DNA from 3 places in the Mesorhizobium sp. M0062 genome. Region 3 is predicted to be linked to each of the others. Evidence: predicted binding sites of a transcription regulator. Region 3 holds the regulator's gene; each other region holds the start of a gene.
The links. The regulator LexA, encoded in region 3, represses DNA repair genes until DNA is damaged. The targets are predictions, from matches to a motif close to TGTTCNNNNTGTGTTCNG.
Positions count from the first base shown of each region.

Region 1: a site for LexA is predicted at 2,580-2,597, ahead of NKJ64_RS04395 (PA0069 family radical SAM protein). Genes of this name have one in related genera too.
Region 2: a site for LexA is predicted at 1,709-1,726, ahead of parE (DNA topoisomerase IV subunit B). Genes of this name have one in related genera too.

Region 1 covers NZ_JAMYUO010000003.1:17,505-24,759, reverse strand. The annotation lists gene NKJ64_RS04405 (F0F1 ATP synthase subunit B) at 1-245, shown strand, start outside; gene rnhB (ribonuclease HII) at 498-1,196, opposite strand; gene NKJ64_RS04395 (PA0069 family radical SAM protein) at 1,351-2,505, opposite strand; gene NKJ64_RS04390 (glycosyltransferase) at 2,657-3,160, shown strand; gene NKJ64_RS04385 (hypothetical protein) at 3,414-4,388, shown strand; gene NKJ64_RS04380 (GFA family protein) at 4,378-4,809, opposite strand; gene moaB (molybdenum cofactor biosynthesis protein B) at 4,934-5,488, opposite strand; gene NKJ64_RS04370 (4-(cytidine 5'-diphospho)-2-C-methyl-D-erythritol kinase) at 5,475-6,368, opposite strand; gene NKJ64_RS04365 (membrane protein) at 6,395-6,580, opposite strand; gene NKJ64_RS04360 (S49 family peptidase) at 6,653-7,255, opposite strand, start outside.
Region 2 covers NZ_JAMYUO010000007.1:163,589-170,843, reverse strand. The annotation lists gene parE (DNA topoisomerase IV subunit B) at 1-1,638, opposite strand, end outside; gene cpaB (Flp pilus assembly protein CpaB) at 1,896-2,801, shown strand; gene NKJ64_RS11530 (type II and III secretion system protein family protein) at 2,880-4,280, shown strand; gene NKJ64_RS11525 (hypothetical protein) at 4,285-4,551, shown strand; gene NKJ64_RS11520 (CpaE/TadZ family protein) at 4,597-5,811, shown strand; gene NKJ64_RS11515 (TadA family conjugal transfer-associated ATPase) at 5,808-7,229, shown strand; gene NKJ64_RS11510 (type II secretion system F family protein) at 7,234-7,255, shown strand, end outside.
Region 3 covers NZ_JAMYUO010000006.1:248,389-255,643, reverse strand. The annotation lists gene NKJ64_RS10600 (ComEC/Rec2 family competence protein) at 1-2,303, shown strand, start outside; gene lexA (transcriptional repressor LexA) at 2,297-3,079, opposite strand; gene NKJ64_RS10590 (GntR family transcriptional regulator) at 3,285-4,049, opposite strand; gene kynU (kynureninase) at 4,217-5,464, shown strand; gene kynA (tryptophan 2,3-dioxygenase) at 5,571-6,407, opposite strand; gene NKJ64_RS10575 (AMP-binding protein) at 6,404-7,255, opposite strand, start outside.

The sequences.
Region 1 (7,255 bases), on a different contig from region 3:
GCGAAGCCGACATGCTTGCCGCCGAGGCGCACAAGAAGACCGAAGACTATGTCACCCGCCGCACCGCGCTTGCCGAGCAGAAGATCGGCCAGGCCGAGCGCGAAGCCGTCGCCGAAGTGCGCGCCAGCGCCGTCGACATCGCTGTCGAGGCGGCCCGCACGCTGCTTGCCGGCAAGATCGACGCCAAGGCCGGCGCCGACCTGTTCAAGTCCGCGCTGCAGGACGTGAAGGCCAGGCTGAACTGAGCGGGATTAGCTCGCTGACATCGAGCCGCTTGGGTGACCTGGCGGCTTTTTTGTTTGGCGAGGCGTCGAAGCCGCCAATCTCCCCCTTGTGGGGGAGATGCCCGGCAGGGCAGAGGGGGGCGCTGTCCCGCCGGCGTTTCCAGATTTTCTATTTCGTGTTACGGATTCCTTGCATCGGCAGGTTTACTGAAAGGTCGCGTTCCTTCGCGCCCCCCTCTGGCCTGCCGGCCATCTCCCCCTCAAGGGGGGAGATTAGCTGTCCAACCCGACAAACCCTTCTTCTTCCACCACCTCAACCCCACCCAGCCTGAACGGCGCGAATGATGCCCGGTGCAGCCTTGCCACCGGCCCATGCGCTTCGATCGCGGTGCGGTGCCGCACGGTGGCGTAGCCCATATGGACCTCGAACCCGTAGCGCTCGTGATGGCTGCCGCAGCCGCACATCATGCGGTCGCGCATCACCTTGGCGACGATCGAGGCGGCGGCGATCGATTGCGAGCGCTGGTCGCCCTTGATCAGCGCGCGGCCTTCGCAGAGGAGGCCCGGCGGCACATCGCGGCCATCGGCCAGCGCCAGCTTCGCCTGGATCGGCAGGCCGGCAAGGGCGCGGCGCATGGCTTCCAGGCTGGCCTTGAGGATGTTGCTGCCGTCAATGCCTTCGGCGCTGACCGAGGCCATCGACACGCCGAGCGCTGACCCCAGGATTTTCAGGAACAGCGCCTCGCGCTGCAAATGGTTGAGCCGTTTGGAATCGTCGAGCCCGTCGGGAATGTTGGCGGGATCGAGGATCACGGCCGCCGCCACCACCGGCCCCGCCAGCGGACCGCGGCCGGCCTCGTCCATGCCTGCCACCGGCCACAGGCCTTCGGCCATCGCCTTCGTCTCGAAGGAGAAATCGGGCTTTTCGACGATTTCGAAAAGAAGCGGAGAATCGGAACGTGCGCGAGCCATGTTGCGGCGAGGTTCGCATCGGCTCCGATTCTCCGCAAGTCCCTCCAGGGTCGAGTGGGGCAAGACCGGGAGGGCACCGTCTGCAGGCCGGGGGACAGGCCGGACGGGATTCTTGGGTCGCCTGACAGCCACGAGGGCAGGGCAAGCGCTACTCTCAGAGCAGCATCAGCTGCTCGGTCGCCTTGGCGGCGGCGACAAACTGGTCGGTTCGGAGCGTGCGCCGCTCGGCGTTGAGGCCGAGCCGCTTGGCCGTGATCTCGAAGCGCCGGCCGATCTGCCAGGCATAGGGGCCGGCGCCTTTCATCCGCTTGCCCCATTCCGAATCATAGTCCTTGCCGTCGCGCATCGAACGGATCAGCGACATCACGTGCCGGTAGCGGTCGGGATAATGGCGCAGCAGCCAGTCCTTGAAGATCGGCGCCACCTCGAGCGGCAGGCGCAGGATGACATAGCCGGCCTCGCGGGCGCCTGCGGCGCGTGCCGAATCGAGGATGCGCTCCATCTCCTGGTCGGTCAGGCCGGGAATGATCGGCGCCACCATGACAGAGGCCGGGATGCCGGCATCGGAAAGCTGCCGGATCGCCTCAAGCCGCTTGGTCGGCGTCGACGCGCGTGGCTCCATGGTGCGCGCCAGCATGCGGTCCATCGTCGTCACCGACAGCGCCACCTTGGCCAAGCCCCGTTCGGCCATGCGCGACAAGATGTCGATGTCGCGCGTCACCAGATGGGATTTGGTGACGATGCCGACCGGATGGCCGCGCGCCTCCAGCACTTCGAGGATCTCGCGCATGATCCGGTATTGTTTCTCGATCGGCTGGTAGGGATCGGTGTTGGTGCCGATCGCGATGGTGCGCGGCTGATAGCCATCCTTCGACAGTTCCTTGTCGAGCAGCCGCGCCGCATCCGGCTTGGCAAACAGCTTCGCTTCGAAATCCAGCCCCGGCGACAGGCCCATGAAGGAATGCGTCGGCCGGGCGAAACAATAGACGCAGCCATGCTCGCAGCCGCGATAGGGGTTGATCGAGCGGTCGAAGGAAATGTCGGGCGATTCGTTGCGGGTGATGATGGTGCGCGGCTTCTCGACCTGCACTTCGGTCTTGAACGGCGGCAATTCCTCCAGCGAATTCCAGCCGTCGTCGAACACATGCCGGCTGACCGGCTCGAACCGGCCGGACGGGTTGATGCCCGCGGAACGGCCGCGGTTGCGATCCGGACGGACGCGCATGCCGCTCTGTTCGATCATCGCATTGGCCATCTCGGCTCGCCCTGCTCCGAAAGCAGCAATGTCCGCACGCACGATATGTTCCATTTTGGCCCTTTCCCAAGGACTGTCGGCTGGCTGTCGAATCGCTCTGTTCATGAAAATAATCCTATTTCGCTGATGAGAACAAAGCAAGAACTTTTTAGTTGGACCATGCAAAACTGGCGCTGCGCCGGGCTTTCCGCTATTCGGCTAAAAAATGCTCAGCGTTCTCATCGAAACCCGGGATGACGAAGAAGGCCTTGCCCGCACGCTCGCCTCATTGATCGGCGGCGCGGTCGAGGGCGTGGTACGCGATGTCATCGTCTGCGACACCGGCTCGACCGACCAGACGCATCGGGTTGCCGATCATGCCGGCTGCCATTTCGTCGCCGGCGGCATCGGCGCGGGAATCAGGCAGGCGAAGGGTGACTGGCTGCTGTTTCTCGAGCCGGGCGCAAGGCTGGCCGACGGCTGGATCGACGACGTCGTCGCTCACACGGCGCGGCAAACCATGCCGGCGCGCTTTTCCCGTGCGCGCGGCAGCCGCACGCCGTTCCTGTCACGGGTGTTTTCGGGCAACCGGGCGCTGGCCGAAGGGCTGGTCATCAGCAAGCGCCAGGCCGCTGCCCTGTCGAAGAACGCGCACAGCGCCGAAGCCCTTGCGCGCGGTCTCGCCACCAGGCGGCTCGACGCCGAAATCTGGCTGGCGCCGAAGAAGTGATGTTTCTCCCTTCTCCCCGTTCCCAGGGAGAAGGGTGCCCGAAGGGCGGATGAGGGGCAGCGTCGGCGTCCCCCCGGAATTGACACTGTCCGCTGCGCCGTCCGGCTTTTTCGCCGCAAAAACCTATTGTGCATTGCACAAAAGCTGACGCGGGATTAGCATTCCGTTGATGCGGGATATCGGGTTTGGGTAGTGCCGGAGCGGTAAGCAAGCGCCGCGTCGTCGTTGCTGCCGTTCATATCTGAGGACCCCGATGAACCTTTCGTCCCCTGACAAATCCGGCGCCCCCAGTCTAGAGGCCATTGCCCGCAACGGCAGCCTGCTCCGCCGCATCGCGGTGCGTATCCCGACCTATCTGTCCGACCTGCGCGAAAATCCCGCATGGCTGCCGATGTTCGTGCTTGCCCGCACCATGCCGGCGCGCAAACTGCACTGGCTTGGCGCCAAAGCCGCGCGCCCCGCGCAGAGTGCCGGAGCGACGATGTTCAGGGGCGTCGACCTCAAGTCGATCGTCGCGGCGCTGCGCGCCGATGGCCTGTTCTCCGGACTGGTCCTTCCGCAGGCAATCCACGAAGAGATCGCCAGCTTTGCTCAGAGCACGCCGTGCTTCGGCAATTTCGACCGCCGGCTCGAATTCATGCCCGGAGAACACGCAGAAGCCGAGAAGCGGTTCGGCCGCTCTTTGCTCAGCGGACACTATTTCGAGCGCATCCTCGGCTGCAAGGCGGCACTCGCCATCCAGAACGACCCGCTGCTGCTCGACATCGCCCAGCACTATCTGGGCGGGCAGGCAAAGCTGATCACCACGCGTGTCTGGTGGAGCTTTCCGACCGGCGAGGCTTCCGACGCCGACAAGAACCTTGCCTCGCTCGGCAAATATCATTTCGATCTCGACGACTGGCGGATGCTGAAATTCTTCTTCTATCTCAAGCCCTGCGATGCCGGCACCGGCCCGCATGTCTATGTCAAAGGCAGCCACAACAGGCGCAGCCTCAAGCACCAGTTGACGCTGCTGGTCGGCCATCCGGCGCAAGACGTGCTCAAGGTCTATGGCGACGACAGCCCGGTCACGCTGACCGGCGAGGCCGGCCTCGGCTTCGTCGAGGACCCGTTCGGCTTCCACATGGGCACCGTGCCGTCCACCACGCCACGGCTGATGATGGAGGTCGGCTTCGGCGTCTCGCCGCCCTCGCGCCGCCGCTTCCACGGCGAACCGGTCATCCGCTGAGGCCGGAGCGGATCTCGACCGGCATCCAGCGCGCTTGCCGCCGGGCAATGCGACCCTCTTTGTTCTCGGCATCATAGTCCATTGGGACCGGCTCGCGGTTGAACCGCGGCCGGTCATCCAGCGCATTGACGATGACGATCGCTCTCGGTTCGCCGTCGGTGGTCACAGCAGCGACATAGACGCCGCAGTCCCGGCAGATGAGATAATCGGCGGTGCGCAATCCGAACCGGTATCGGTGCAGCCGGGCCTCGTCCTCGACCGCGACGATCAATCGCCCCTGCGGATCGGCGGCGGCGCGCGAACCATGCCGGACACAGAACGCGCACTGGCAGGCGCGGATCTCCATCTCGGACGGCTCAATTCCGGTTTCGAAGGTCAGGTGGATGTTGCCGCAATGGCAGCCGCCGCGGTGCGCGCTCATTGGATCTCTTCCGTCTTGACTTGGCGACAGACTATCCGCCCGACGACCCGGAGGAAATGACCTCTCGAAGGCGCAGCCGCCATTCTGCCTGACAAAGGCAGCACTTGGCCGGCTTTGCCTTGGTTTACGAGGCGGCCTTGCCGCGCCGCAACTGCTCGTCCAGGCGCGGCATGATCTCGACGAAGTTGCAGGGCATGTGGCGGTAGTCGAGCTGCGGTTTCAGGATGCCGTCCCAGGCGTCCTTGCAGGCGCCGGGCGAGCCCGGCAGCACAAAGACGAAGGTGGCGTTGACGACGCCGCCCGTCGCCCGGCTCTGCACTGTCGAGGTGCCGATCTTGTCGTAGGAAATGCGGTGGAACACTTCGGAAAAGCCATCCATGCGCTTCTCGAAGATCGGCTCCAGCGCCTCCGGCGTCACGTCGCGGCCGGTAAAACCGGTGCCGCCGGTGGTGATGACGACATCGATGTCTTCGTCGCGCGACCAGCCCAGCACCTTGTCGCGGATTTTCTCCCGGTCGTCGGTGACGATGTCGCGCGCGGCCAGGACATGGCCGGCCTCGGCGATGCGATCAGCCAGCGTCTGGCCGGATTTGTCGTCGGCAAGGCTGCGCGTATCGGACACCGTCAGCACCGCGATGCGCACCGGGATGAACAGGCGGCTTTCGTCAATTTTGGTCATCGGCCCCCTCTGAAGCGATGCTTCGTGTCGCGGCGACAAACCACTCCGGTTCGCGGCTGCGGATCTCGGCGGCGGCGCGCTTGGCGACATTGCCGGTCTCGAACAGCCCGAAGCATGTCGCGCCGGAGCCCGACATGCGCGAGAATCCAGATCCGGCCCTGTTCAGCAGGGAAAGCGCTCTGCCGATGGGCGGCTGTATTGCTTGCGCCGGTTCCTCAAGATCGTTGCGGGTGATCTCCAGCCAATTGCGGACGCCGTGGAAATCGAAACCGCGCGGCAGCGGCGGCAGTCCTTCATTGTCGCGTTTTTCAAGTGCATTGAACACATCGGGCGTCGAGACGGCGACGCCGGGATTGACCAGCACCAAAGCGAGCGCCGGAAAATCCGGCACCAGCGACAGCTCGTCGCCGACGCCACGCGCAACCAGCGGTTTTGCCGCAAGACACATCGGCACGTCGGCGCCGAGCGTGAGACCGATCCGGCTCAGTTCGGCCTCGCCGATGTCGAGCCCCCAGGTCCGGACAAGACCCTGCAATACCGCCGCCGCGTCGCTCGAGCCGCCGCCGACCCCGGATGCGACCGGCAGGTTCTTTTCCAGCCGGATGGCAACCGGCGGCGTGCTCTGCTGGCCGGCCTGCCTGCGCAGCGCCTCGCGCGCCTTCACCACCAGATTGCTGTCGTCGATCGGCACGGAAGTCGCGTAACGGCCCGATACGGAGAACCGGTCGGCGTCGGCAGGCTCGATCTCGACCCTGTCGCCGAAGCGGGTGAAAACGACCAGGCTCTCGAGCAGATGATACCCGTCGGCGCGCCTGCCGCTGACGTGCAGCGCCAGATTTATCTTGGCGGGCGCAAGCCACGTCCGGGCTGCGGCATCCAAACTGTCGGCTGCTGACGGGATGATGCTCAGTCCTTGGCCAGGCGGTATTCGCCGGTCTTGGGATCCTGGACCAGCGTGCCGTTGGTGCCGTTGGCTGCCTGCTTTTCGGTGCGCCGCACCTTGGCGGTCACACGTTCGGCCTCGCGGACGAAGGTGCGGTAGCCGAAATAAGCGGCTGCGCCGACAACTGCGAAGAAAATGATCTGTGGCATTTCAAAGCTCCTCCCTCGCAAGGCGGCAAGGCAGACTGTCAAGCCCTCATGCTAGACGCTTTCCCTGCTTTTTCAAAGCCCGAAGCGAGCCCACAATGCGCGCTCTTCCGCCGCATCGATCACGCCGCTTGCGGCGGCGGCGGCAATATCGGGCGCTGAAAAGTTCGAGCCGAACAGGCCGATGCGGCCAAACAGGCCACGCGGCGCGGTGACCAGCCTGAGCTGGGTTTTCGCGCCGAAGCGGGTTTTCAGTACCGTGCGCATGTCGCTCAACGCATCGACGAGGCCAAGCTCCAGCCCTTTCTTGCCGGTCCAGAACAGGCCGGTGAACAGGTCCGGATCGTCCTTCAGCTTGGTGCCACGGCGTTCCCTGACCAGGTCGATGAAGGTCTCGTGCACTTCCAGCTGCAGCGCCTTCAGGCGCTCGACGTCTTCCCTCTTCTCCGGCTTGAACGGGTCGAGCACCGCCTTGTTCTGGCCGGCGGTGTGGACACGGCGCTCGACACCGATCTTCTTCATCAACTCGGGAAAGCCGAACGAGGCCGAGACGACACCAATCGAACCGACGATGGAGGACGGATCGGCAAAGATCTCGTCGCCGGCGACCGCGATCATGTAGCCGCCCGAGGCCGCCACATCCTCGACGAAGACCAGCACCTTCTTGTTCTTCTCGAC
Region 2 (7,255 bases), on a different contig from region 3:
GACGTCGGCGTCGGTCATGATGATCACGCGGTCGTAGCGCAAATCCTCGTCGCGGTATTTCGAGCGCGTGCCGCAGCCGAGCGCCTGAATCAGGTCCGAAATCTGCTGGTTGGCGGCTAGCTTGTCGTTGCCGGCGCTGGCGACGTTGAGGATTTTTCCGCGCAGCGGCAGCACCGCCTGGCTGGCGCGGTCGCGCGCCTGCTTGGCCGAGCCGCCGGCCGAGTCGCCTTCGACGATGAACAGTTCGGCGCCCGCGGCGGCATTCTGCGTGCAGTCGGCGAGCTTGCCGGGAAGGCGCAGCTTGCGCACCGCGCTCTTGCGCGACACTTCCTTTTCCTGGCGCCGGCGCACCCGCTCGTCGGCGCGCGCAATCACCCATTCCAGCAGCTTGGAGGCTTCCTGCGGATTGTCGGCCAGCCAGTGGTCGAAGGGATCGCGGATGGCGGTCTCGACAATGCGAATGGCTTCGATCGTTGCCAGCCTGTCCTTGGTCTGGCCGACGAATTCCGGCTCGCGAATAAACACCGACAGCATGCCTGCCGCCGAGATCATCACGTCTTCGGAGGTGACGATCGAGGCGCGCTTGTTGCCGACCAGGTCGGCATAGGCCCGAAGCCCGCGCGTCAGCACATTGCGAAAGCCGGCCTCATGCGTGCCGCCTTCGCCGGTCGGGATGGTGTTGCAGTAGGAGTTGACGAAGCCGTCACCGCCGAACCAGGTCACCGCCCATTCCAGCGAACCGTGGCCGCCCTGCTTCTCGCTCTTGCCGGCGAAGATTTCGCGGGTCACCTGGAAATCATCGCCGAGCGATGCCTTGAGATAGTCCTTCAAGCCGCCGGGGAAATGGAACTCCGCCTTGGCCGGCGTCTGGTCCTTTTCCTTGATCAGCGATGGGTCGCAGCTCCAGCGGATCTCGACGCCGCCGAACAGATAGGCTTTCGAGCGGGTCATGCGATAGAGCCGCGCCGGCTCGAAGGCGGCGCCCTTGCCGAAAATCTGCTCGTCGGGATGGAAGCGGATTTTGGTGCCGCGCCGGTTGTGCACTTCGCCGAGCTGCTCCAGCCCGCTCACCGGAACGCCGCGCGAGAACCTTTGGCGGTAAAGCTGGCGACCGCGCGCGACCTCGACTTCGAGATGGTCCGACAGCGCATTGACGACCGAGACGCCGACACCGTGCAGACCGCCGGAGGTCTCATAGACCTTGCTATCGAACTTGCCGCCCGAATGCAGCGTCGTCATGATGACTTCGAGCGCCGGTTTCTTGAATTTCGGATGCGGATCGACCGGAATGCCGCGGCCATTGTCGGTGACGGTCAGAAACCCGTCGGCCGACAGCTCGACATCGATGAAGGTGGCATGGCCGGCGACCGCCTCGTCCATCGAATTATCGATGACCTCGGCAAACAGATGGTGCATCGCCTTGTCGTCGGTGCCGCCAATATACATGCCCGGACGGCGCCGCACCGGCTCCAGCCCCTCCAGCACCTCGATGTCGGCGGCACTATAGCCCTCGCTGCCGTCCTTGGTCGCAACGGAACGTTTCGTGGCCTGCAGCAGCGGGTCGGCCGGCCGCGCCGGTGTCCGAGCCGATTGGGGCTGCTTTTCCAGATTGCCGAAAAGATCGTTGTTGTCGTCCATGCCTGCCATAGAATCCGGTGCCGCGAATCACCCGTCGATACTGCCACGCTTTTCGGCGCCAAGCGACGGAAGTTCCTGTTACGTTCGGGGATTAAACCCTTCTTATCCTAAAACCTTTCGATAACCAAGCCGGCGGAAATAGGTCCAGCGAGAGCGGCCGCGATTCCTGAATCTTTAACAAAGCGGCCTAGCGTCGCCTCAACAAAACAAAAGACCACGAATGTCAGGGGTTGGTTGTGAGGGGCAAGGCCATAACGATGATTGGCATCGCTGCCGTCTTCGGCGCGATTTCAATCTTTGCCGCGGATTTCTGGGTGAAAAGCCAGGCCAAGGCCGATGCCGAAGAGAAAACGGCGTCGATCCCGGCGCCCGCCGTCCCCAAGGTCGTCTTCAAGACCATAGTGGTGGCCAACGCGCCGCTGCGTTACGGCATGGAGCTTGACCGGGCGCAGCTCAGCGAAATCCCATGGTCCGAGGATTCGGTGCCGCAGGGCGCGTTCACCACAGTCAATGCATTGCTCGCCGAAGGCAGCCGCGTGGTATTGTCGCCGATCGAGGTCAACGAGCCGGTGCTGATCAGCAAATTGTCGGGGCCGAACGGCCGCGCGACGCTATCAAACATGATGACGCCCGGCATGCGGGCGGTGACAATCCGCACCGACGAGATCGCCGGTGTCGGCGGCTTCGTCATGCCGGGCGACCGGGTCGACGTGGTGCTGACACGCGATGCGGGCGAAATCCAGGAAGTGGCCAAGAACGCACAGGGCGCTGCCGGATCGACCGTTACCTCCGAGATTGTCGTCTCCGACGCCAAGGTGCTGACCGTGGGGCAGGGCGCCGACGAGCGCCAGACCGCACCGCAGATCGCCAATTCCGTCACCATCGAGGTGACGACCGAAGGCGCGCAGAAAGTGGCGCTTGCCCGCACCGTCGGCACCTTGTCGCTGTCGCTCCGCTCGGCCGCAGACGGAGGGGCCGCCAAGGACGGCGTCACCACCATCTCGTCCTTCGGCGGATCGGTCGCCTCCGGCGTCCAGGCCGCTGCCGGCGCGCTGTTCACTGCCGCGACCAAGGAGCCTGAGAAGCCGAAATTCAAGACGATCATCGTGACGCGCGGCACGCAGGTCGAAGAATACCAGGTTCCTGCGCGGGACCAGCAATAACTGCCGGTGGGGACCGGGCGAGGGACGGGACAGATGTCGGGACTTCATGCATTTCGAACTACGAAAGGGCTGCGCCCAATGCGGGCGCTTGCGGTGGGGGCTTGCCTGGCCGCGGCCGCAATGCTCGGCCTCAGTGCGCCAGCCAAGGCCGACAACGATATCGTCCATGTCTCGTCCACAACGAATGCGTCGATCAAGGTAGCCAAGGGCAAGCCGAAGACGGTCATGACCAATGCCGCCTTCTACCAGATCGTCATCGGCGATCCGGAGATCGCCAACGTCAATCCGCTGACCGACAAATCCTTCTATGTGCTGGGCAACAATCTCGGCACCACCGGCATCGCGCTGTTCGACGAGAACAAGCAGTTGGTCGGCACCGTCGACATCGAGGTGACGCTGGACACCGACCAGCTGGCCAGCACCATTCGCGCCAGCGTGCCGGACGCCAAGATCAAGGTCGGCTCGGCCAATGGCCGCGTCGTGCTGTCGGGCGAGGCCGATGACGCGGTCGCCGCCGAGAAGGCAAGCAAGATCGCCAGCCGCTTCTCCGGCAATGAAGAAGTGATCAATTCGGTCAACATCTCGTCCTCGCAGCAGGTTCAGCTCAACGTCCGCTTCGTCGAGATCAATCGCCAGGCCGGACAGGATCTCGGCGCCAAATACAGCGCCAATTTCGCTTACGGCATTGGCGGGCGCGACGTCACCCTCGATCCTGGCACGGTGCCGGGAGCCGGCAATGGCGAGATCATCGGCCGGCTGCTGTCCAACGGCCTGTCGATCGACGTCGCCATCAAGGCGCTGGAGGAACGTGGTCTCGCCAGGCGGCTGGCCGAGCCGAACCTGATCGCCCGCTCGGGCCAGACGGCAAGCTTCCTCGCCGGCGGCGAGTTCCCGATCCCGGTCTCCGAGGACAATGGCAAGATTTCCGTCAGCTACAAGAAATACGGCGTCAGCCTCGACTTCACGCCGACGGTTCTCAAGGACGGGCTGGTGAGCCTCGACATCGCGCCGGAAGTGTCCTCGATCGACGCTTCGGCCTCCTACAATATCGGCAATATCTCGGTCCCGGGCTTTATCGTGCGCCGCGCCAAAACATCCGTCGACCTGAAGAATGGCCAGAGCTTCATGATCGCCGGCCTGCTGCAGTCACAGAACGACATTACCACATCGCGTCTACCCGGCCTCGGCAAGCTGCCGGTGCTCGGCTCGCTGTTCTCCTCCAAATCCTATCAGCGGCGCGAGACCGATCTGGTGATCATCGTCACCCCCTATCTGGTCAAGCCGGTCGATCCGTCGAAGAAGCTGCTCGAGCCGACCGACGGCACGCAGCCGGCCAGCAATGTCGACTATTTCCTCAACAACACCGAGGAAGTGAAATCGTCCGAAGCCAATCGTGCAGTGGCAATGGCCAGCGGCAGTACGCCACAGCCGGCCGCGGTCACCACCGTCGGGCATTTCCTCGACCTGCCGAAGGATTGAAGCCATGCGCGTGGAATCATGCATCGCCCTGCTGATCGCCGGCCTCGCCGGCGGCTGCACCAGCGACGACTATGTCCGCTCCGAGGGACCGACGATTGCCGCCGGCAACGCACAGGCCGCCAATACGGCCATGCAGATGGTCGATCCCTGGAAATACGGCGTCCAGAACACCAGGCTGCTGGTGCCGGCGCAGCGCAGTGAGGCGGCAGTCAACGCCGCCGACCAGGCTGCTGCTGCCAAGGCCGTGCAACCGACAGCGACAACCGATTGATTTGCCCCGGTGATTTGACCGGGAATGACCTGACAGGCTGACAAAATGGCAAGCGGCATCAAGACCAAGAAGATCCTGCTGGTGTCCAGCGACCGGACCTTTGCGCAGGATACGCGCACCGCGTTCGCGGCCTCGGAGGTGATCCAGCTTTCGACCGTCGAGAAGAACATTACCGAACTGCGCGGCGAGGTCCAGGAAGCCGATTTCGGCGCGCTCATCGTCGACATGGATGCGGCAAAGCTGGAAGAGATCGAGTCGCTGCAGCGCATCATGCGCCGGCTTGAAGGCCGCGTTCCGGTGGTCGTCGTCACCCAGGAATTCAACGCAGCCGCAGTGCGTATCCTGGTGCAGCTCCAGGTCGCCGATTTCCTGGTCAAGCCGATCACCACCGCCGATCTGGTGCGGTCGGTCGTGCGCGCGCTGCAAGGGCCGGGGCGCGAGGAAAACACCGAGTCGCAGATCTATACCTTCATGCCGGCCGCCGGCGGCGTCGGCACCACGACGCTGGCGCTGCAGACCGCCTTCCAGCTGCATCATTCGGTGACGCGCGGCGCGTCGACCTGCGTGGTCGACCTCAATTTCCAGCAAGGCGCCTGCGCCGAATATCTCGACCTCGAGCCGCGCTTCGACATCACCGAAATCGAGAACCAGCCCGAGCGCCTCGACCGTCAGCTGCTGGATGTGATGCTGTCCAAGCATGCGAGCGGGCTCTGCGTGCTGGCGGCGCCAACGCATCCGTCGGAAATGCGCTCGTTCAAGACCGATGTCGTGGTGCGCATGCTCGATCTCGTCTCGGCCTATTTCGATAACGTCGTCATCGACATGCCGCGCACCTGGTTTCCGTGGACGGAGACGGTGCTGCTCGGCTCCAACAAGCTCTACATCGTCGCCGAAATGACGGTGCCATGCCTGCGCCACACGCAGCGGCTGATCCAGGCGGTCTACGAGACGGCCGGCAAGGAAGTGAAGCCGAACGTCATCGTCAATCGTTTCGAGCAGAAGATGTTCGACAACGGCATCAAGCAGGCGGATGTCCAGGAAATCCTGGGCGAGCATTTCGTCGGCGGCATCTCCAACAATTACCGGCTTGTGCGTGAAGCGGTCGACCGCGGCGTGCCGCTGCATGAGATCGACCCGAACGCCAACGTCGTCAACGATCTGAAGAGGATCATCCTGCCGGAAGAAGCCGTGGTGACGCCGGAGAAATCGCGCTCGCTGTTCGGCATCGGCAGGGGCCTCCTGAAGAGGAAAGCCGGATGACCAGCCGCTTCTCGACCCTGCAGAACCGTGACGTCCGCGCGCTGAAGCCGGCCGAGGCGGCGCCGGTCGCGCATCACGCCGTGGTCATCCCGACGAACCGCAAGGCCTTGCCGCCGAAGCCGGAGACAACACCGGGAAAAAGCGCCAACAAGGTGCTCGATGCCCGCGTGCGCATCCACCGGCTGCTGCTCGAGGAAATCAACCTGGTCGCGCTGGAGCGCCTGCCCAAGGATGAGATGCGCCGGCAGGTGCAGGAGTTCGTGTCGGAAAAGACCCGCCAGGAGCGTATGGCGATCAACACCGTCGAACTTGAAGCGCTGGTCGATGACATCGTCGATGAGATGGTCGGCCTCGGCCCGCTGGAACCGCTGCTCAAGGACCCCGACATCAACGACATCCTGATCAACGGCCACCAGAACTGCTTCGTTGAAAAACGGGGCAAGCTGCAGCAGGTCCATATCCCGTTCAAGGACGAGGCGCACCTGTTGCGCATCGTCAACAAGATCGTCGCCGCCGTCGGCCGCCGGGTCGACGAATCGCAGCCGATGGTCGATGCCCGCATGCTCGACGGCTCGCGCTTCAACGCCGCCATTCGCCCGGTCGCCGTCGACGGGCCGCTGGTGTCGATCCGCAAGTTTTCAAAGAACAAGCTCGGCCTGCACAAGCTGGTCGAGTTCGGCGCCATCACCCAGAACATGGCCGAGGTGCTGGCGGCTGCAGTCCACGCCCGCAAGACGACCATCATCTCGGGCGGCACCGGCACCGGCAAGACGACGATGCTCAACGCATTGTCGGCCTTCATTCCGGAAGACGAACGGCTGATCACCATCGAGGACGCGGCCGAACTGCAGCTGCAGCAGCCGCATGTCGCGCGCATGGAAACGCGCCCCGCCAACATCGAAGGTCATGGCGAGCTGAAGCAGCGCGACCTGGTCAAGAACGCGCTGCGCATGCGCCCCGACCGCGTCATCCTCGGCGAGTGCCGCGGCGAGGAGGCCTTCGACATGCTGCAGGCGATGAACACCGGACATGAAGGCTCGATGGCGACCATCCACGCCAACACGCCGCGCGACGCCATTTCACGCCTCGAGCAGATGCTGGGCATGACCGGCATGCCGATGACGGTGCAGTCGATCCGCAGTCAGATCGCCAGCGCGCTCGACCTTATCGTCCAGCTGACGCGACTGTCGGACGGCAAGCGCAAGGTGACCAGCGTCGCCGAGGTGACCGGCATGGAAGGGGACGTCATCCAGATGCAGGAGATATTCCGCTTCGTGCGCACTGGCATGGAGGCCGACGGCAAGATCCTCGGTCACTACGAGGCGACCGGCATTCGCCCGCGTTTCCTCGAGGACCTGCGCAATATGGGCATTGAATTCCCCGGCAAATATTTCGAACCCGGCCGGCCGCAGGAGTAGCCGGGTGTTCGAGAATTTCAGCCCGA
Region 3 (7,255 bases):
CGTTGCCGGCGCAAGTCACAGCGCCCGGATCTATCGCCCGTCTGCGCAGACGGCTTCGCCGTCCGTCATGGCCCGCGCTCCGCCGCAGCCTTGCCGTGGCCGCCAACACGGAGCTCGACCGGGGCGTCGCCTTCCTGCTGGTGCCGGTTTTCCTGGCGGCCGGCGTCATCATTTATTTCTCGCTGGCCGGCGAGCCCGGCTTTGCGCAGCCAATCGCCATTGTGGTGCTGGCGACATGTTGCGCCCTCGCCACGCGATCGCGGCCGAGGACGCATCTGTTCTGCATGGCCGCGATGCTGTGCGCGCTCGGCGTCGTCGCCGCCAAAGTCGAGACTTGGCGCGCCGGAACGCAGATGCTCGGCTCCGAGATTCAGACACGGCTGACCGGCCGCGTCGTCAGTCTCGAACAGATGGAAAGCGGCCGCATCAGGCTGACGCTCGATGTGGTTTCGACCGCTTACCCCGAGCTGCGCTACGCCCCGGAGCGGGTCAGGCTCTCGGCGCGGACCGTTCCCGCCGATATGACCGCCGGCTCCCTGATCACCGGCTATGCCAGGCTGTTGCCGCCGACCGGTCCGGTGCGGCCGGAGAGCTACGATTTCTCCTTCGACAGCTATTTCACCGGTATCGGCGGCAGCGGCTTCTTTCTCGGCAATCCGAAAACCATTGCTACGCAGGGACCGCCGCCGCTGACCGCGCGGCTCTCCTCGGCAATCGAGAACGCGCGCGAAAACATTGCCGACCATATCAGGGGCAAAATCGGCGGCGCCGAAGGCGAGATTGCCGCGGCGTTGATTGTCGGGGTGCGCGCCGGCATCCCGGACGAGGTCAACGAAGCGATGCGGCGCACCGGCATCTACCACATCATCTCCATCTCCGGCCTGCACATGGCGCTGGTTGCCGGCACCATCATGGCGTTGCTGCGTGGCGCCTTTGCGCTGTTTCCCGATTTCTCTTCGCGCCGCCCAGTCAAGAAATATGCAGCAGTGGCAGCACTCGTCTCCATCGCCGCCTATCTCGTCATTTCAGGCGTCGTGGTTGCCGCCGAGCGCAGCTTCATCATGCTGGCGGTCATGCTTGTCGCCGTGCTGTTTGATCGCGCCGCACTCACCATGCGCAATCTGGCGATCTCCGCCATTGCCGTCATCCTGGTGTCGCCGCACGAGGTGGTCGGTCCCAGCTTCCAGATGTCGTTTGCTGCCACCGCCGCCCTTGTCGGCGCCTATGCCGGCGGGGCCGATTACCGCGCCGACAAGGTGAGAACGCCGCCGGCAAAGCGCTCCTTCGTCGGCTTCCTGTCGCGAAAATTCGCGCTGGCCATGGGCGGCCTCGCCATGACCTCGATCATCGCCGGCAGTGCAACCTTGCTGTTCGCCATCTGGCATTTTCAGCGTGTGTCGCCGCTCAGCCTGATCGCCAATCTGGCCGTGATGCCGATTGTTTCGTTGATCGTCATGCCTTTTGCCGTGCTCAGCGCACTGGCGATGCCGTTCGGCGCCGACGGGCCGTTCCTCTATGTGATGGGCAAGGGTCTGATGGCGATGATCGCTATATCGGCCTGGATTTCCGAGCGCTCGCCGGTCGACGCCGTCGGGCTGATCTCCATCCGCTCGGTGCTGTTGGTGGCGGTCGCCCTCGTCATCGCCACCATGGCCACCACCTGGCTCAGGTTGGCGGCCGTGCCTTGCGCGCTGGCCGGCCTGTTGACGGTGCCGCAGGTGCTTACGCCCGACGTGCTCATATCCGAGGATGCGCATCTGGTGGCCATGCCGATCGGTGGCGGCGAACTCGCCCTCAACCGCGAACGCTCCAACGAATTCACCACGGACAATTGGAAACGGGCGCTGCGGGCCAAAACCATTATCCCACCTGAGATTTTCGAGGCAACAGATACGCGGTTCGATCTCGATCCGCTCGATCTGCCGCCCGGCTCGCCCTTCTATTGCACCGGCGATCTCTGTATCGCCCGGCACCCTTCCGGAGCCATTGTAGCGCTTGCGAAAGACCGCAAGACGGCGCGGCCGGCCTGTGCCTTCGCGAGCCTGATCGTCATCGATGACGCCACCGCCTACAATCCGTGCCGCGACCCGCTGGTGCTGGTCGTGACGAAGAAACAGCTGGCCCGCGACGGCAGCGCCGCCGTCTTCTTCGATCCGCAATCGGCAGCTGCAGCGCCAACCATCCGCTTCGCCGTCGACAAGCCGTATCGCCCCTGGCACGAGCAACGCCGCTTCTCCCGCGAAGCGCGCGGCCTGCCGCCTTACAACCAGCGTGAAAAGTACAAACCCAAGCCGGCTCAGTAGCGCCGGATCAATCCGACAAGCTTGCCCTGCACCTTCACCCTGTCCGGTCCAAAAATGCGGGTCTCGTAGGCCGGGTTGGCGGCTTCCAGGGCGATCGAGGCGCCCTTGCGGCGGAAGCGTTTCAGGGTCGCTTCCTCATCGTCGACCAACGCCACCACGATCTCGCCGGGGCTGGCTGTGTCGGCATTGCGGATGATGACCGTGTCGCCATCGAAAATGCCGGCCTCGATCATCGAATCGCCCTTGACCTCGAGCGCGTAGTGTTCGCCGCCCATGATCATATCGGGCGGCACCGAGATCGAATGGGTCTGATGCTGGATGGCGTCGATCGGCACGCCGGCGGCGATGCGTCCCATAACCGGGATTGAAATCGCGGAAACGGCATCGTCATTGCCGGCCGACATCGAACGCGACGGCGAGCCCGGCTTGATCTGGCGGCCGAGACCGCCTTGGCCCAACGCGCCTTGTCCTTGGCCGCCTTGCCCTTGGCCGGTTTGACCAAGACTGCCCTGAATGACGCTCGGCGAAAACTTCCTCGCCGCATTGAGGCCTGGTGCGATCGAGTCGGGCAGCCGCAGCACTTCCAGCGCGCGCGCCCGGTTCGGCAGCCGGCGAATGAAACCGCGCTCCTCAAGCGCCGTGATCAGGCGGTGGATGCCGGACTTGGAGGCGAGGTCGAGCGCTTCCTTCATCTCGTCGAAGGACGGCGGGATTCCGCTCTCCTTCAGGCGTTCATGGATGAACATCAGAAGCTCATGTTGTTTGCGCGTCAGCATCGCGGCCCCCAAGGGTTCTGAAACCAGAATCAGAAAAAACAAACCCAGAACAAACACTATCTGTTCCAGTTGTGTTCCGCAACCTTTTAAAGTTTAATGAATGTGTTGACGTTTTGTTCAGCGTAACGTTCGGCGCTGCGAGCGCCGCTCGTAGTCGTTGGCCGGCAACGGGGTGAAACGAAGACAAAGTGCCCTGCGTCGTCGGCTACGATCGCCGCTTCCTTTTCGGACGGGGCTGCGCAGCATCCGCGCCGGGTTCACTCTGGGCATAGACCTGCAGCGTGTAGCCGATGTGAGCGGTCATCAGAGTTTTCGCACGTTCGACGTCGCGATCGAGGGCCGCTTCCATCAGGGCGGTATGGTGTTCGATCGCCACGGCGTCGCGCAGGGCCGCCACGGCCTTCCGGTGGCCATCCGTGCGGCCGGCGGCGGCGCGCAGCGTCGGGGCCAGACCCAGAAAGCGGTGATGGCGATGCAATTGGTCGGAAATCGTCGCATTGAAGCGCAGCAGCCAGCTGGATGTCGCGGCACTGAGCAGCGCCGCATGGAAGGCATCGTGTTTTTCGTACCACGCGTCGACCGCATCATCCGATGGATCGTCGAGAACAGACCCGCACCGTGAGAGACGATAGTGGGCGGCAACGACCGCGTCTTCCCACTCACGGTCGCCCTCCTCGATCGATTCCACCAGCAGGGGCAGTTCGACCACCAGCCGCGCACGCGCCAAATCCTCGAGCTCCGCCCGAGAGACGGGAGCGACCGCAAACCCGCGGTTGCTGATGGCGGTCACAAGCCGTTCCGCCTCCAGCCGCGACAGCGCCTCGCGCAACGGCGTCCAGCCGATGCCGTAGGTGTTGCGCAGCGTGCTCAGCTTCAACGGCGCGGCAGGCGCCAGCCGGGTCGCAAGAATATCGCGCCTGAGCAGGCGATAGGCCGCTTCCGTCTTCGAGGTCTGCTCGTCATCCAGCATCGTGATCCATCAGACATAAACGCTCGGCGGATCATTATATATCAAAGCCTTTCAATGGGTGAATTATATATAATGTTTGACAGTTCAAGGGCGACCACTCAAGATCGCCGGCATGTTTGGGCGGCAGGCTCCGCCGCGCGCGTTTGTCCATGGAGGGGCGCCGGATCATGAGCACGACACCCGATCTCGCTACAATCGAAGCAATGGATGCCGCCGATCCGCTGCGCTCGATGCGCGAACGCTTTGTCTTGCCGCAAGGCGTGATTTATCTCGACGGCAATTCCCTGGGCGCCGCGTCAGCGGTCGTCTTCAGCGAACTGCAGCAGGCCGCCACGCAGGAATGGGCGCACGATCTCATTCGCGCCTGGAACACCGCCGGCTGGTTCAACATGCCGGTGGAACTCGGAGATCAGCTCGGGCGACTGATCGGCGCGGCTGATGGGCAGACGGTGGTCTGCGACACAACCTCGATCAACATCTACAAGCTGCTGCACGCAGCGCTCGGCATGCGGCCGGATCGGTCGGTCATCGTTGCCGAGGGCGACAGTTTCCCGACCGACCTCTACATGGCCGAAGGCGTCGCCTCGACCCGGCCGGGAACGCGGCTGCGGCTGGAGGGCGTCGACGCGGCCGCAATCGAGGAGCTGATCGACGACAGCGTTGCCGTCATCCTGGTCAACCACGTCAACTACAAATCCGGCCAGTTGCGCGACATGGCGGCGCTGACGCGCAAGGCACATGACGCCGGCGCGCTGATCATCTGGGATCTCTGCCACACGGCCGGCGCCTTGCCGGTCGAACTTGACCGTGCCAATGCCGATTTCGCCGTCGGCTGCACCTACAAATACCTCAATGGCGGCCCGGGCTCGCCAGCCTTCATCTACGCGGCCGAGCGCCACCATGACGATGCCCACCAGCCGCTCAGCGGCTGGTGGGGCCATGCGCGGCCCTTTGCCTTCGAGCAGGGCTTTGCCGTCGGCAGCGGCATTCGCCGCTTCCTGTGCGGAACGCAGCCGGTGCTGTCGATGCGGGCGCTCAAGGGCGCGCTCGATATCTGGAACGACGTCGATATGGCGGCGGTGCGCAGAAAAAGCATCGCGCTGACCGACCTGTTTATCCAGCTCGTCGAAGCCAGATGCGGCGCCTACGGGCTTGAACTGGAAAGTCCTCGCGACGGCAGCCAGCGCGGCAGCCAGGTGTCGTTCCTCCATCCGCATGGCTATCAGGTGATGCGCGCGCTGATCGAGCGCGGCGTGATCGGCGATTTCCGGGCGCCGTCGACCATCCGTTTCGGCTTCACGCCGCTCTATGTCGGATATGGCGATGTCTGGCAGGCGGTCGAAGTCCTGGAGGATATTCTGCGCACCGGCGCCTGGCAGGACGCCCGCTTCGCGGTGAAGACCGCGGTCACCTGAGGAACTAGAGCAATTTCAGGAAAAGTGTGAAGCGGTTTTCCGTCCGCAATTGCGTCAAATCAAAGAGCTAGAGCATTTCGCCGTTTACGTTAAACGGTGAAATGCTCTAGAGCCGGGTGCGGACCGTCCAGAGCTCCGGAAACAGCACAACCTCCAGCATCTTCTTCAGATAGGAGGCGCCTGAGGTGCCGCCCGTGCCGCGCTTCAAGCCGATGATGCGCTCGACCGTGGTGACGTGGTTGAAGCGCCAGCGGCGGAAGTAATCCTCGAAGTCGACCAGCTTCTCGGCCAGTTCGTAGAGCATCCAGTAGCGCTGCGGGTCGCGGTAGACGGTTTGCCAGGCAGCCAGCACGTCTTCGTTCTCGACGCGCGTCTCGCGCCAGTCCGTGCGCCCGGCATCGGCGCCGATGTCGAAGCCATTGCGCGCCAAAAGCAGAAGCGCCTCGTCGTACAGCGACGGCGTGGCCAGGATCGCTTCCAGCCTGTCCGTAAGATCGGGCCGGTGCTTGTGCGGCCCGAGCATGGCTAGGTTGCGGTTGCCGGCCATGAACTCGATAGCGCGGTACTGCCACGACTGGAAGCCCGAGGATTGGCCGAGCGCGTCGCGAAACTCGGTGTATTCGCTTGGCGTCATCGTGCGCAGCACGTCCCAGGCATTGTTGAGCTGCTCGAAGATGCGCGCGACGCGAGACAGCATCTTGAAGCTCGGTTCGAGGCGGTCGGCGCGGATAGAGCGGATCGCGGCGCCGATCTCGTGCAAAGCGAGCTTCATCCACAATTCCGATGTCTGATGCTGGATGATGAACAGCATCTCGTCATGGGCCGAAGACAGCGGCGCCTGCGCATCGAGCACCTTGTCCAGCTGCAGATAGTCGCTGTAGGACATCCGCTCCTTGAACGACATCTGCGCGCCATCGGACGCCGGATCGTGCGGCTTAATCAATTGCTCTTCTCCGCGCGCAACCGGAAGCGCTGGATCTTGCCGGTCTGGGTTTTGGGCAAGGCGTCGATGAACTTCACCGAACGCGGATATTTGTAGGGCGCGATCGTTGCCTTGACGTGGTCCTGCAGGCGTTTGACGGTCAATGCGTCCGGCGAAACACCTTGCACAAGCACGATATGCGCCTCGACGATCTGGCCGCGTTCACCGTCCTCGGCGCCGGTCACCGCGCATTCGGCGACGTCGGGATGCGAGAGCAGCGCCGCTTCGACCTCGGGGCCGGCGATGTTGTAGCCGGCGCTGACGATCATGTCGTCGGAACGCGCGGCGAAGTGGAAGAAGCCATCCTCGTCCTGCGTGAACGTATCGCCGGTGAGATTCCAGCCATCGCGGACATAGTCCTTTTGCCTGGCATCGGCCATGTAGCGGCAGCCGGTCGGGCCGCGCACCGCCAGCCGGCCAGTAGAGCCGCGCGGCAGCTCCCGCATCTCGTCATCGACGATGCGTGCCTGATAGCCGCCGACGGGTTTGCCGGTGGAGGCCGGCTTCATGTCGTCGAAGCGGTTGGAGATGAAGATATGCAGCATCTCGGTGGCGCCGATCCCATCGAGAATCGGCTTGCCGGTCTTCTCAGTCCATTCCTCGAAGACAGGCGCCGGCAGCGTCTCGCCCGCCGAAACCGCGACGCGCAGCGAGGACAGGTCAGCGCCTTGATCCATGGCCTTGAGCATGGCCCGATAGGCGGTTGGAGCGGTGAAGGAAATGGTCGCTTTGTAGGTCTCGATGATGTGGATCATGTTGGGTGGCGTCGCCTGTTCCAGCAGCGTCGCCGCGGCGCCGAAACGCAGCGG